One region of the Kitasatospora sp. NPDC005748 genome, then DNA from elsewhere that is predicted to be linked to it. Evidence: riboswitches for the same ligand, from Rfam matches in the RefSeq annotation. Region 1 holds a riboswitch; each other region holds the start of a gene.
The links. Region 1 has a riboswitch for cyclic di-AMP ahead of ABZ495_RS14340 (LysM peptidoglycan-binding domain-containing M23 family metallopeptidase). Riboswitches for the same ligand answer to the same signal wherever they lie in the genome.

Region 2: it holds a riboswitch for cyclic di-AMP, as region 1 does, so the genes downstream of both, ABZ495_RS16170 (transglycosylase family protein) here and ABZ495_RS14340 (LysM peptidoglycan-binding domain-containing M23 family metallopeptidase) in region 1, are expected to answer to the same signal.
Region 3: it holds a riboswitch for cyclic di-AMP, as region 1 does, so the genes downstream of both, ABZ495_RS04425 (NlpC/P60 family protein) here and ABZ495_RS14340 (LysM peptidoglycan-binding domain-containing M23 family metallopeptidase) in region 1, are expected to answer to the same signal.
Region 4: it holds a riboswitch for cyclic di-AMP, as region 1 does, so the genes downstream of both, ABZ495_RS29070 (transglycosylase family protein) here and ABZ495_RS14340 (LysM peptidoglycan-binding domain-containing M23 family metallopeptidase) in region 1, are expected to answer to the same signal.

Annotation. Positions count from the first base shown of each region.
Region 1 is NZ_JBEXYD010000015.1:35,728-39,294, forward strand. Features, by position in the region: gene purB (adenylosuccinate lyase) at 1-209, shown strand, start outside; gene ABZ495_RS14335 (MFS transporter) at 217-1,755, opposite strand; cyclic di-AMP (ydaO/yuaA leader) riboswitch at 2,066-2,226, shown strand; gene ABZ495_RS14340 (LysM peptidoglycan-binding domain-containing M23 family metallopeptidase) at 2,231-3,286, shown strand.
Region 2 is NZ_JBEXYD010000018.1:15,975-19,541, reverse strand. Features, by position in the region: gene ABZ495_RS16175 (hypothetical protein) at 1-87, opposite strand, end outside; gene ABZ495_RS16170 (transglycosylase family protein) at 267-1,568, opposite strand; cyclic di-AMP (ydaO/yuaA leader) riboswitch at 1,555-1,713, opposite strand; gene ABZ495_RS16165 (hypothetical protein) at 2,106-3,567, shown strand, end outside.
Region 3 is NZ_JBEXYD010000003.1:291,204-294,770, forward strand. Features, by position in the region: gene ABZ495_RS04420 (NlpC/P60 family protein) at 1-483, opposite strand, end outside; gene ABZ495_RS04425 (NlpC/P60 family protein) at 709-1,863, opposite strand; cyclic di-AMP (ydaO/yuaA leader) riboswitch at 1,874-2,027, opposite strand; gene ABZ495_RS04430 (NlpC/P60 family protein) at 2,351-3,394, opposite strand.
Region 4 is NZ_JBEXYD010000054.1:44,326-47,892, reverse strand. Features, by position in the region: gene eno (phosphopyruvate hydratase) at 1-1,140, opposite strand, end outside; gene ABZ495_RS29070 (transglycosylase family protein) at 1,396-2,310, opposite strand; cyclic di-AMP (ydaO/yuaA leader) riboswitch at 2,315-2,487, opposite strand; gene ABZ495_RS29065 (cytochrome P450) at 2,762-3,567, opposite strand, start outside.

The DNA of each region.
Region 1 (3,567 bases):
CCGGCGCGCGGGAGAACGAGCTGCTGGACCGGCTGGCGGCGGACGCGCGGATCCCGCTGGACCGGGCCGGGCTGGACGCGCTGCTGGCCGACCGGCTCTCCTTCACCGGCGCGGCCGGTGCCCAGGTCGCCGAGGTGGTCCGCCAGGTCGAGGCCGTCGCGGCCGCCTACCCCGAGGCCGCCAAGTACGGCCCGGGTGACATCCTCTGACGTTGCCTCAGGCCTTCGTGGGCCCCGCCGCCGATCCGGTGGCGGGGCCTTCGCCGTGTCCGGCGGCGGCATGGCCCGGATCCAGCGGAGGGGCGGTGCCGCAGGCGTAGGTGCAGTCCGGCTCGGCGACCGGGTGGTCCTCGGGGGCCAGCACATTGCCCCGGACGGTGGTGAACGCCGTCACCGCGCCGGTGACCAGCAGCCCGGCGCAGATCAGCATCGCGGTCCGGAAGGCGGAGTCCACCGCGGCCGGCACCCGGTAGGCCTCGCCGCTGAGCCCGGCCAGCGCCGGCAGGGCGGCCACCGCGAGCAGCCCGGCCGCGCGGGCGGCGGCGTTGTTGACGCCGCTGGCGATCCCGGCATGCCGGACCTCCACCGCCGCGAGCACCGTCGCGGTCAGCGGCGCGACCAGCAGGACCATCCCGCAGCCCATCACGGTGGCGGCCGGCAGCACGTCCGTCCAGTACGAGGCGTCGGAGCCGATCCGCAGCATCAGCAGGACCCCCGTCGCGCAGAGCAGCGGCCCCACGGTGAGCGGGAGGCGCGGGCCGATCCGCTTGCCGAGCCGGCCGGCCCGGGCGGACAGCGTGAGCATCAGCACGGTGATCGGCAGCAGGGCGAGCCCGGAGACCAGTGGGGAGAAGCCGGAGACGATCTGCAGCTGGACGACCAGGAGGAAGAAGACGCCGCTGAACGCCGCGTAGACGCAGAGGGTGACCAGGTTCACCGCGGTGAACAGGCGGGAGGAGAAGAGGCCGAGCGGCAGCATCGGCTCCGGGACGCGGCGTTCGACCACCACGAAGGCCGTGCCCAGCAGCAGGCCGGCCGCGCCGGACACCCACACCACGGCCGAGAGCCCGTCGCCCGCCGCGGTCAGCGCGTAGGTGACCGAGCCCAGCGCGAGCGCGGCCAGCGCCGCGCCGAGGACGTCGAACCGGCCGGTCGCGCTCTCGTCCCGGCTCTCCGGGACGTGCCGGGAGGCCACCGCGACCACCAGGGCGGCGAGCGGGACGTTCAACAGGAAGATCCACCGCCAGCCGGGGCCGTCCACCAGCCAGCCGCCGAGGAACGGGCCGATCGCGGCGGACACCCCGCCGAGGCCGGACCAGAGGCCGACCGCCGCCGAGCGGTCGTCAGGGTGGAACACCGCCTGGAGCATCGCCAGCGAGCCGGGGGTGAGCAGCGCCCCGCCGACGCCCTGCACCGCGCGGGCGGCGACCAGCACCTCGATGGTGGGGGCCGCGGCGCAGGCCGCCGAGGCGGCGGCGAACCAGAGCACGCCGATCAGGAAGACGCGGCGCCGGCCGTAGCGGTCACCGAGCGCGCCGCCGAGCAGGATCAGGCCGGCCAGGGTGAGCAGATAGGCGTTGAGCGTCCATTGCAGGGCGGCGAGCGGAGCGCCGAGATCGGTGCCGATCCGGGGCAGTGCGACGTTGACGACGGTGCCGTCGAGCATCGCCATGCTGGAGCCGAGCACCGTCGCCAGTAGTACCCAGCGGCCCTGCGCGGTGCCCAGGCGCAGGGTGCCGGCCTCGGAGGTGGCCACCGCCTGATCCTGCGCTCCGGGACGCGACGTGACAAGGGTCACCGGGGGTGTGTCGGCGGATGGCTTTCCGTAGGTGATCGCATGCGTACGGACACCGAAATCGGCGGAGCGTCGTGGATCAGTGGCACGCGGTGAATCGATTGTGCACATACTGTGCAGCCGATCATTCGGAGTGTCACGGCCTTCCCGGTAGTGGTTGTCGATTCAAGAGATCGACATTGCTTCGCCCGGGCGGATGAGTTTTAGTTCAGCGACCGCCCGGCATTGGACCGGGTGGCCACCGGGTGGAACGCCTAGTCCTGCCGCTGCCCGGTGGTACGAACCGAACTCTGTACGGCAGGAGCGGGGGACCCAAAGGTAAGTCGCCGGACCGGAATTCACGGTCCGGCTTGGGGTGAAGCCGCGCTATGCGGCCGGGCAACTCCAGCCCGAACCCGACAGCTCACCTCGCAGGCGTCGGAGAGGACAGTTCGCCATGCCCGCACAGGCTCGTCGTATCACCCTGCCCCGCGCCGCCCGCATCGGCATCGCCACCGCCGTGACCGGCGCCGCTTTCGCCCTCCCGCTGGTGACCACCATCAGCGCCCAGGCCCACACCGCTCCGGCCGCCAAGCCCGCGCAGACCTCCACCTGGACCGGCGCCACCAGCGTCGACGCCGCGCCGGCCGCTGCCGCCAAGCCGGCCGCCGAGGCCGCCAAGCCGGCCGCCGCGCCGGCCGAGGAGAGCTACAAGGTCGTCGGCGGGGACACCCTGTCGAAGATCGCCGACGCCAAGCAGGTCGAGGGTGGCTGGAAGGCCCTCTACGACCACAACCGCTCGGTCGTCGGTGCCAACCCGAACCTCATCTTCCCGGGTCAGCAGCTCGCGCTGGGTGCCAAGGCCGCCGCCGCTCCGGCTGCCGCCGAGGCCGCCAAGCCCGCCGCCCCGGCCGCCAAGCCGCAGGTCTCGCAGGACGCGCAGAAGCCGGCTGCCCAGCACGCCGCCCCGAAGCCGGTCCAGGCCGCCAAGCCCGCCGAGGCCCCGGCTGCCAAGCCGGCCGCCCCCGCCGCCAAGCCGGCCGCCCCCGCCGCGAAGCCGGCCGCTCCGGCCGCTCCCGCCGCGCCGGCCGCCGTGGCCAGCACCTCGGGCTTCGTCGCCCCCCTCGCCAACCCGAAGCTCGGCACCGCCTACGGCGTGGCCGGCTCGATGTGGGCCTCCGGTCACCACACCGGTGCCGACTTCGTCGCCTCCACCGGCACCCCGCTGCGCGCCGTCGGCGCCGGCACCGTGGTGAAGGCCGGCAACGGCGGCGCCTACGGCAACGAGGTCGAGATCAAGCTCGCCGACGGCCACTACGCCGAGTACGCGCACCTGTCCTCGATCGGTGTGAAGATCGGTCAGACCGTCACCGCCGGCCAGCAGATCGGCCTCTCGGGTGCCACCGGCAACGTGACCGGCCCGCACCTGCACTTCGAGATCCGCACCGGCTCGGAGTACGGCTCGGACATCGACCCGATCGCCTACCTGCGGGCGCACGGCGTCTCCCTCTGACCTGAGGTCGGACTTCCGCTGGGTGCGGGGCGTACGACCTCCCGGGATGGTCATGTCGGGTGACCGCTCGACCGGGTGGTCGCCGCACCGTCAGCGGATCATGGGCGCGGGACACGCCCTGGCCGGCCCGGCTCGCGAATTTCCTTCGCGAGCCGGGCCGGCCTTTTTCGTGCCCTTCTGACAGGCAGGTGCCCCCCCACGATCAGGGTTTCCATCCGGCGCTTCCGAGTGGTCGGTTCCGTCGTGCGGAAGGCCTTCCGAAAGCCTTTCCGGAAAGCCTT
Region 2 (3,567 bases), on a different contig from region 1:
CACGGCGTCCTGCGGGTTCCTGGTGCCGGAGAGCATCATCGCGTCGATCGCGAGATTGGCGTCGAGCGTGACGGTGACCTGGGCCATGTGACTCCTCCTCGGGTGCAGAGCAGCAGCATGCCCGCCGGGCCCGGGTTCGGCCATGCCCGGGCCCGGGCCCGGGCCGTCCCGCGCGCGGGCGTGCCGGAGCCCCCGGGGAGGAGCGACCAGACTCTCCCCGGGGGCTGCGGCGGGTGGCGCGGACCGCGTGCGGACCGCGGGCGGGATCAGACCCGGCCGGCGAAGTCCGGGGCCCAGTTGGCGATGGTCTGGGTCCGCACGCCCACGCTCGGGTTGGCGGCCTCGACGTACTTGCCGTCGCCGATGTAGAGCGCGACGTGGTAGACGCCCGAGTCCTGGCCGTTGTTGGACCAGAACAGCAGGTCGCCGGCCTTGAGGGCGTCCAGCGAGACGTGGGTGCTGGCGGCGGCCTGGTCGGCGGCGACCCGCGGGACGGAGACGCCCGCGGCGCGCAGTGCGGCCTGGGTCAGGCCGGAGCAGTCCCAACCGCCGTTGCCGGTGCCGCCGTAGACGTAGGCCTGGCCGACCTTCGACTGGGCGAAGGAGACCGCGGCGGCCATGCTGCCGGTGGCGGCCTGGGCCGGCGCCTCGGCCGACGCCTGGGCGGCGGGCTTGGCGGCCGGAGCCTGGGTCTGCGCGGCCGGCTTGGTGGCGGTCGCGGTGGAGCCGTCGGCCTTGCCGGTGGCGCCCGAGGAGCGGTTGAACCAGTCGAAGCCCTGGCCGGACTCGTCCGAGGCCCGGGTCTTCGCGCGGTCGCCCAGGCTCAGGTGCTGGCCCGGGTAGATGACGTGCGGGCCGTCGCCGAGGGTGCCGCGGTTGAGCTCGTAGAGCCGCTCCCAGCCGCCCTGGACGTTGTTCTTGTCGGCGATCGAGGAGAGCCAGTCGCCCGCGACCACGGTGTAGTCGGAGGAGGCCTGCGCGTCCTGACGGTACTGCTGCCAGTTCCGGCCCTGCGACTGCTGGGCGGAGTCGGCGGCCGGGGTCTCGGCGGCCTTCGGGGCGGCCTTGGGCGCGGCCGGCTTGGCGGCGGGGGCGGGGGTCTGCGCCGGGGCCGGGGTGGCCTTCGGGGCGGCCGGCTTGGCGGCGGTCGCGGTGTCGACGGCGGCCGGGGTGCCGCCCTTGGTCAGACCGGCCTGGACGGAGCAGACGGGCCAGGCGCCGGGGCCCTGGACGGCGAGCACCTTCTCGGCGACCGCGATCTGCTGGTCCTTGGTTGCGAGGTCGGCACGCGCGGCGTAGCTGGTGCCGCCGAACGCCGCCCAGGTGGAGTTGGTGAACTGGAGGCCGCCGTAGAAACCGTTGCCGGTGTTGATGCTCCAGTTGCCGGTGCTCTCGCACTGGGCGACCTTGTCCCAGGTGGCGACGGAGGCGGCCGAGGCGGAGCCGGCGGTGAGGCAGGGGACGGTGAGGCCGATGCCGACGACGCCGAGGGTGGCGATCGCTCGGCGGGTGCGGCCGGACAGGCGGGTGCCGTTGGTGGGCAGCATGGTGACGCGGTCCTCTCCCACGCCTGCGAGGTGAGCTGTCGGATTCGGGCTGGAGTTGCCCGGCCGCGCTGTGGACGCGGCTTCACCCCTAGCCCCGAACCGGTACGAACCGGTCCCGGGCGACTTACCTGTGGTTCCCCCGCTCCTGCCGTGGTGCGTTCTGCGCTGCCAGCGCACCCGACGGCAGGACTCGGCGTTGCGGGTGGGCTGGGTCCGTGTGGCCACGAACGGGGAGCACGTTAAGCAGACTTAAGTTCATACCGCAAACATGTGTGACGGTCATCACAGTTTATGAGGAGCGTGCTGAATGGCTGTCCACCATGATCAGAAATGACCGATTTCGAGCAACGCCCGTCGGAGTCACGGCAACTGCCTATGCTTCAGGGCATCAGGACCGACGCGGCCGTCTGGGGGGAGGGCTTCGCAGCGATGGCGATGGACGAGGGTCCGGAGGCCGGCGCGCCGGCCGAGCGGCCGCGTGGAACGCACCGCCGGGCAAAACACCGCAGAGCGGACATCCCGCCCGCCGAGCCCCGAACTCCCCTGCCCCGGCGGACGATGCTGCGCTGGCTCGCCGTCGGCACGGTCTTCGCGGCGGTCGGCGGCGAGGAGGCACTGCGGCGCTCCCTGGACGGCCGCTCCGCGCCCGTCGCCGCCGCGGAGGACCCCGCCACGGGGCCGGGAGCGGCCGACCCGGCCGCGGAGCACCGGCACGGCGCCCCCGCCGAGGGGACGGGCGCGCCCGGGCAGCCCACCGCCGGAGCCGCCCCCGCACCCACCCCCGACCAGGGCGGCCGCCCCTGGTCGGACCCGGCCGGCTGGGGCGGCCGGGTACCCGGACCGCAGAGCGCCGTCCGGATCACCGACCGGGTGCTGCTCGACACCGACGCCGCGATCGGCTCGCTGCTGGTCGAGCCGGGCGGTGCGCTCACCTTCGCCGCCGACCGCAGCCTCACCCTCGCCGCCGCGGGCAACGTCGAGATCCGCGGCACCCTCGCGCTCGCCCCCGAGGGCGCCGCCGTGCACACCGTGCGCTTCCCCGCCGTCGACGAGCGGCGCTTCCGGGGGGACGGCATGAAGGTGGTCGACACCGACGTCGGCCTCTGGGTCACCGGCGCCGGGTACCTGCGGCTGGACGGCGCGGCCAAGACCGCCTGGGTACGCGCTGACCGGGCGCTCGAGGCGGGCGACACCACCGTCAGCCTGGCCGCGCCGCCCACCGGTTGGCTGCCCGGCGACGAACTGGCCGTCACCCCGACCGGCCCGCCCGGCGAGGACGGCTTCTCCACCCGCTACGACCTCGCCGTCGTCCGGTCCGTCAGCGGATCCACCGTCACCCTGGAGGCGCCGCTGACGTACGCGCACCCCCGGGTCGGCGCCGGAGGGGGCGTCACGGTCGGCGCCGAGGTGCTCAACCTGACCCGCAGCGTGCGGATCGAGGGCACCGCCGAGGGCCGCGCCCACGTCCACCTCACCACCTCCCGCCGGGCCGACCTGCGGCACGCGGCGCTGCGCTGGGTCGGCCCGCGCACCGACACCGCGGAGTCCTGGAAGGGCCCGGACGGCAGCGCCCCGGTGACCGCCCCGGTGCTCGGCCGGTACGGGCTGCACTTCCACATGCTGGGCGACACCACCCGGGGTACCGTCGTCGAGGGCCTGGTGGTCCGCGACGCGGGGAGCCACGCCTTCGTCCCGCACGCCAGCCACGGCATCACCTTCCGCAGCTGCATCAGCCACGACACCTGGGAGGACGCCTACTGGTGGGACGGCCCGCCGGACACCCGCACCCCGCAGCAGCCCTCCGACGACATCGTCTACGAGTCCTGCGTCGCCTCCCGCACGCGGCTGGAGCCCAACCCGCGGGCCTACCGGCTGACCGGCTTCAACCTCGGCGCCGGCACCGGTGGCAAGGCGCTGGACTGCGTGGCCGTCGGCGTCCAGGGGGCCGACGGCGCCTCCGGCTTCGAGTGGCCGGAGAACAGCGAGGGGGTCTGGACGTTCCAGCGCTGCCTGGCCCACA
Region 3 (3,567 bases), on a different contig from region 1:
GTCGAGCCGGCGCTGACGGGCCACCACCTCGTGCAGCGTCTCGTTCTGCCGCTCGGCGGCCTGGTCCAGGCTGCGGGCCTTGGAGAGGTAGCCCTCCGGGTCGGTGGAGAGCATCAGCTGGACGGTCTGCGCCATCCCGCCGCCCCGGTACTCGGCGCCGGCCACGGTGGCGAGGTCGCCGCGGAGCTCGTTGAGCTCGCCCTGGGCGACGGCGACCTGCTGCTGGAGCGTGCCGGTCTCGTGCTGGAGGCGCTGCTGGACGTCCAGTGCGGCGTTGTACTTCTCCGAGGCCTGCTCGGCCTCGTCGTACAGCTGTTCCACCTGCGCCTTGACGTCCTTGCGGTTCGACGGCCCGTCCGGCGTGCCCGGGGCGGCCTGGGCGGCACCCCCCGTGGCCACCCCCAGCGCGGTGGTGGCCGCGGCGGTCAGCACCAGCGCACGGGCGAACGCGCCCGGCAGGGGGGAACGGCGGTGCACGGCCATACGACGGTAACTCCGATCCTGCGACCCGGCCCCGCCGCCGCACCGGTGCGGGCGGCTGTCGAGCGGGAGTCCGGTGGCAGACGTTAGCGAGTCCGGGCGAGCGAGTCCAAACCCCTCCCAACCCGAATATTTGACCCGCAATCGGACATCAGCACGGTCCAGCACGAAAGCCGCAGGCCCGGCCTCCCGCGAGGGGAGACCGGGCCTGCGGGAGCAGACGTCGGATCAGACGCGCACGATGGCCGAGATCGGCAGCATGCTGGCGGTCTCGTACCGGACGTTCGCGCCGGGCTTCGGCGCGTGGATGACCTGGCCGCCGCCGACGTAGAGCGCGACGTGGCTGCGGTCGGCACGGTAGATGATCAGGTCGCCGGGCTGGGCGTTGGCGATGTTGGTGCCCACGTTGGTACCGGCGGTGGCCTGGGACTGCGAGGTACGCGGCAGCGACACGTCCGCCTGGGCGTAGGCCCAGCTGGTCAGGCCGGAGCAGTCGAAGGAGCTCGGACCGGCCGCGCCGTAAACGTACGGGGCGCCCAGCTTGCTCTCCGCGGCGGCGATCGCGGCGGCGGCGCGCGAGCCGTTGGCGGCGGGCGCGGACGGCGCGGCGGCCGCGGCGGCGGGCTTGGCGGCCGGCGCCGACGGGGTGGGCAGCTGGTCGCGGGTGTTGTCGCGGGAGGCGCGGTCGGCGTCCGCCTTGGCCTTGGCCTCGGCCTTGGCGGCGTCCGCCTTGGCCTTCGCCTCGGCGGCGGCCTTCTCCTCGGCCGCGCGCATCGCCTGGCGCTCCTGCTCGGACAGCGAGTTGTACAGGTCCTGGGCCTTGGCCAGCTTGCCCTGGACCTCCTCCTTGGAGGCCTTCAGCTGCTGGGTGGTGGCTTCGAGCTCGCCGAGCTTGCCCTGGGCCTCGTTGCGGTCCTGGTCGAGCCTGCGCTGCTGCTCCTGGAGGTCCTTCAGCGCACCGGACTGCGTGCTGCCGGCCTGGTTGATGGCGCCGGCCTGGCTGAGGAAGCTGTCCGGGCTGGACGAGAGCATCAGCTGCACGGTCGGCGATATGCCGCCGTTGCGGTACTGCTCGCCGGCGATCTCGGCGAGACCGCCCTGGGCCTCGGTCACCGCGGCCTGCTGACGGGCCACCTTGTCCTGCAGCTCACCGACCTGCTTCTGCAGCTCCTGCTGCTTGGCCTGGGCACCGTTGAGCTTCTCGGTGGCCTGCTCGGCCTGCTCGTTGAGCTGGTCGATCTGCTCCTTGACCTGATCCTTGGTCGGCGTCGGGTCGGCGTGGGCGCCGGACTGCGCGGAGAGCGCGACCGCCGCGGCGGCGACACCGGTCAGAATCGAGACCCGGGCGCGGCCGGCGGGCTTGGGACGACGATGGGACGCCACGAAGGCGGACTCCTTCTTCCTACGTCCGCCTACCGGGTGAGCTGACGGGTTCGGGCCGGAAGCGTGCCCTACGACGCCTCACCGACCGCACGACGGTCGACCTGGCGCCGATTCACCCCGGAGGAACATGGTTCCCCGGCTCCGCTCCACAGCGCCCCCGACCACTGGACTCCCCGACGGGCAGATGCTCTGCCCCGCTGCTTCACGAACTCGGCGGTAAACCTCCGCCGCCACCCCTGCTGGGTGATCGACTGTGCGGTGGTTCGAGGCACGACCCTAGTAACAGAACCGTGATCCGTTCAAATCCTTGTCAGAAAAATGCCGGAAGAATATCCAAGTTCATTTGTGAATATGACCGGGTGTGATCACGCGCCCACATGGAGCTGATCGTTTGTCATGATGCGGCCGCAGACACCGACGCCACCCCCGGTTCCGGGGGTGGCGCGGATCACAGGGCCGGATCCCGGCCCGTGGGCATGTCGGTCCGTCAGACCCGGCGGATCGCGTTGATCGGCATCGCGTCGGCCTTCATCACCTTCACCACGTCACCGGTGTGCGGCGCGTGGACCACCATCCCGTTGCCGATGTACATCCCGACGTGGCTGCGGTCCGGGCGGTAGATGATGAGGTCGCCCGGCTGGGCGTCGGCCAGCGAGGCCACCTTCGAGCCGTAGTTGGCCTGCGCCTGCGAGGTGCGCGGCAGCGAGACGCCGGCCTTCGCGTACGACCAGACCATCAGACCGGAGCAGTCGAAGGAGTTCGGGCCGACCGCGCTCCAGACGTACGGCGAACCCTGCTTGCTCATCGCGTTGGCGACGGCCTGCCCGGCGAAGCCGCTGCCCTGCGGGAGGCTGCTCAGGTCGGTGCGCTCGCTGCCGCGCGAGGCCCGGTCGGCCTGCTGCTGGGCGGCCTTCAGCGCGGCCCGGTCGGCGGCGCTGAGCGAGTTCAGCAGGTCCTGGGCTTCCTTGAGCTTCTTGTTGACCTCGGCCTTGGACTGGTTCAGGTCCTTGGTCGTGCTGTCCAGCGAGGCGAGGACGGCGGCCGCCTCGGCCTTCTGCTGGTCCAGCCGGCGCTGCTGGTCCTGCAGGCCCTTGAGCGCCTCGGTCTGGCTGGAGCTGGCCTGCTGGACGCTGGCGGCCTTGTCCAGGTAGCCGGACGGGTCGGAGGCGAGCATCAGCTGGACGGACGGGTCGATGCCGCCGGTCCGGTACTGCTCGGCCGCGACCTCGGCCAGCCCGCCCTGAAGCTGGGTCATCTGGTCCTGGCCGCGAGCCACCTGGTCCTGGAGCTGGTCCGCCTGCTTGCGCAGCTGGTCCGCCCGCTCCTTGGCACCGTTGAACTTCTCGGTGGCCTGCTCGGCCTCCTCCTGCAGCTGGTCGACCTGCGCCTTCACGTCCTCCTTCTTGGGGGACGGGCTGGGCGCGGCGTGGGCGCTGACCTGGGCCGAGAGGGCGACCGCGGTCGCAGCGGCAGCGGTCAGCACGGTGACCCGTGCACGGCTCGACTGCTTGGGACGGCGGTGGGTGGCCAAGTGACCGGCTCCTTCTTCCAACGGACTCACCCGAACGAGTGAGAATCCGGAAAATAGGTTTGACGCCAGACCCTAGTGAAGATCCACGCTTTGCGCCACTCCCCCGATGGCGTGAACTCCCGCCCCCCGCCATGACTTCACGGGATCCACACATCCCCGCAAACCGGGCGCTG
Region 4 (3,567 bases), on a different contig from region 1:
GGTGGCGACGGCGAGGTCGGCGATGGTGACGTCCTCGGTCTCACCGGAGCGGTGCGACATCATGCAGCGGTAGCCGTTGCGCTGGGCCAGCTCGACGGCGTCCAGGGTCTCGGTCAGCGAGCCGATCTGGTTCACCTTGACCAGCAGCGCGTTGGCGGTGCCGGTCTCGATGCCCTTGGCCAGGCGGGCCGGGTTGGTGACGAACAGGTCGTCGCCGACCAGCTGGACCTTGTCGCCCAGCTTGACGGTCATGGCCTTCCAGCCGTCCCAGTCCGACTCGTCCAGCGGGTCCTCGATGGAGACCAGCGGGTACGCGGCGACGAGCTCGGCGTAGTACTCGATGAGCTCGGCGGCGGAGAGCGCCTTGCCCTCGAACTGGTAGGCACCGTCCTGGTAGAACTCGGAGGCGGCGACGTCCAGGGCGAGCGCGATGTCCCGGCCGGGCACGTAACCGGCCTTCTGGATGGCCTCGGTGATGAGGTCCAGGGCCTCGCGGTTGCTGTCCAGGTTCGGCGCGAAGCCGCCCTCGTCGCCGAGGCCGGTGGACAGGCCGCGCTCCTTCAGCACGCCCTTGAGGGTGTGGTAGACCTCGACGCCCCAGCGGACGGCCTCGGAGAAGGACTCCGCGCCGATCGGAGCGATCATGAACTCCTGGATGTCGACGTTGGAGTCCGCGTGCGAGCCACCGTTGAGGATGTTCATCATCGGGACGGGCAGGACGTGGGCGTTCGGGCCGCCCAGGTAGCGGAACAGCGGCAGGTCGCTGGCCTCGGAGGCGGCGTGCGCCACGGCGAGCGAGACGCCCAGGATCGCGTTGGCGCCGAGCGAGGACTTGTCCGGCGTGGCGTCCAGGTCGAGCATGGCCTGGTCGATCAGGCGCTGCTCGGTGGCGTCGTAGCCGACCAGCTCGGGGCCGATCTGCTCGATGACGGCCAGGACGGCCTTCTCCACGCCCTTGCCGAAGTAGCGGTTCTTGTCACCGTCGCGAAGCTCCAGCGCCTCGAAGGCACCGGTGGAGGCACCCGACGGGACAGCGGCACGGCCGGTGCTGCCGTCGTCGAGGCCGACCTCGACCTCGACCGTGGGGTTGCCACGCGAGTCGAGAATCTCACGGGCTACGACGACATCGATGGACGGCACGAGGCATCTCCTAGCGGAAGCAGGTTCGGCTGACGATGGGTGCTGTCGGCCGGATGGTTGCGGAGTCGTTACGACCAGAGCCTAACCGCACGGGCTCCCGGGACCACGTCGACCTCGGTCCCGTCTCAGCGTGTGGCCGGGCTACCCACCGGTAGTTCACCTGGTTGTCCCACGAAATGCGGCCGGATGCGGACGAAGGGGGCCGAACCGGCCCCCTTCGTGGCGTCACCGCACGGGGAGTCACCACACGGGCGGTCAGCCGAGGTCGAGCTGCTGGCCCGGGAGGATCAGGTTGGGGTCGGTGCCGACGGTGCCGCGGTTGCCGTCGTACAGCGTCTGCCAGCCGCCCTCGACGCCCTGGGCGGCGGCGATCGTCGACAGGGTGTCACCGGACTGGACGGTGTAGCCGTGCCCGGTGCGCTGCTGGGCGGCGGGAGCGGCCGCGGCCGGGGCGCCGTGGGCGGCGGCGGGGCGGCTGTCCTGGCCCGCGTACCCGCTCGTCTGCTGGGCGGCCTGCTGACCGGCGTACTGCTGGTAGACGCTCTGGTGGCTGGTCCAGTACCAGGCGCCGTCACTCTGGTACCAGAAGACCTTCGCGTCGGCGTCCCAGCCGGGCTGGCCGGCGAAGCCCGGAGCCCGGTCGTCCTGCTGGGCGGGCTGCTGGGCGGCGGGCTTCGGGGCCTGCTGCTGGGCCGGCTTCTGGGCGGGCTTCTGCGCCGGCTTCGACTGGGCCGGCTTGGCGGCGGCCGTCGGCTCGGCGTCCGAGGAGGTGTCGACCGAGGCCGCGGCCCCACCCTTGGCCAGGCCCGCCTTCTGGGAGCAGACCGGCCAGGCGCCCGGCCCCTGCGAGGCGAGGACCTTCTCGGCGACCGAGATCTGCTGCGCCCGGCTGGCCTGGTGGGCCTGCGGCGCGTACGAGGTGCCGCCGAACGCCTTCCAGGTGCTGGAGGTGAACTGGAGGCCGCCGTAGAAGCCGTTGCCGGTGTTGATGCCCCAGTTGCCGCCGCTCTCGCACTGGGCGACCGCGTCCCAGGTCGAGGCCGGGGCGGCCGAAGCGCCGGTGGCGGTGAGGAGCGGCAGGGCGAGTCCGACACCGGCCACGCCGGCAACGGCGATGGCCTTCTCGGTCTGGGTGCGACGACGGTGACGGCCGGTTCCGACGAAGAGCATGGGGAAGTCCTCTCCGCACGCCTGCGAGGTGAGCTGTCGGGTTCGGACCGGGAGGTGGCCCGGCCGCACGACGCGGACGCCTTCTGCCCGCGCGGGCGGCTTCACCCCAAGCCGTGGGGGACGGCAACAAACCTGGTTCCCCCGCCCCTGCCCAAGGGTTCTGGTCGGTTTCCCGTAACGCGGCGGGCAGGATTCGGCGTTCCGCGCACGAGGTCCGCAGCTGCGAACTCCAGGGAGGGTAGACAGATCCTCACATCAATAACAAGCTCATATCGCAGGTATCACACATAAATTACGGCGCGTGGCCGATCGCCTACCAACGACAGGGCTATGTCCGGTTTGATGCAGATTCATACCCGCTGCCAGAGCGTGTCGGCGACATCCCGTCAGCGTGTCGGGGTCTCGGCGCGACGAGATCGAGGCACCGCCGGGGGGCGCCGGACGGATTTGCTCAGAGCCCGTCCACCGGTGCCGCGGAGGGCTTCTCTGGGGTGAATTCCACCGGGAGATCGCGCAGCCCACGCATGATCAGGCCACCACGCCAGCGGAGCTCCTCCGGGCTAGCGGCGAGTCGCAGATCGGGCAACCGGGTGAGCAGGGTGGTGAGCGCCGCGCGCCCCTCCAACCGGGCCAGCGGAGCACCGATGCAGTAGTGGATGCCGTGCCCGAAGCCGAGGTGCGGGTTGTCCGTCCGGGCCAGGTCGAGGGTGTTCTCGTCGGCGAACCGTGCCGGGTCCCGGTCCGCCGCCGCGAGCACCACCAGCACCGGATCGCCGACCGGGATGTCCACGCCGCCGATGGTCAGCGGGCTGGTCGCGAACCGCCAGGTGGCGAGCTCCACCGGCCCGTCGTAGCGCAGGAGTTCCTCGATACCGGTCTCCAGCAGCGCGGTCTCGCCGCGGGCGATCGAGTCCTGGAGCAGCGCCCGCTGCCCGGGGTTGCGCAGCAGGGCGTAGGTGCCATTGCCGATCAGGTTCACGGTCGTCTCGAACCCGGCGAAGAGGAGGATGAAGGCCATCGCCGCGGCCTCGTTCTCGGTCAGGTGCTCACCGTGGTCGCTTGCCCGGATCAGCCCCGAGATGAGGTCGTCGCCGGGATCGGCCCGCTTGCGGTGGATCAGCTCCGCCAGGTAGGCGCGCATCCGCTTGACGGCGCGTCCCACCCCGCCGCGCTGCCCGCTGCCATGGCGGATCATCATGCCCGCCCAGTCCCGGAAGTCGTCCTGGTCCTCGGCCGGCACGCCGAGCAGGTCGCAGA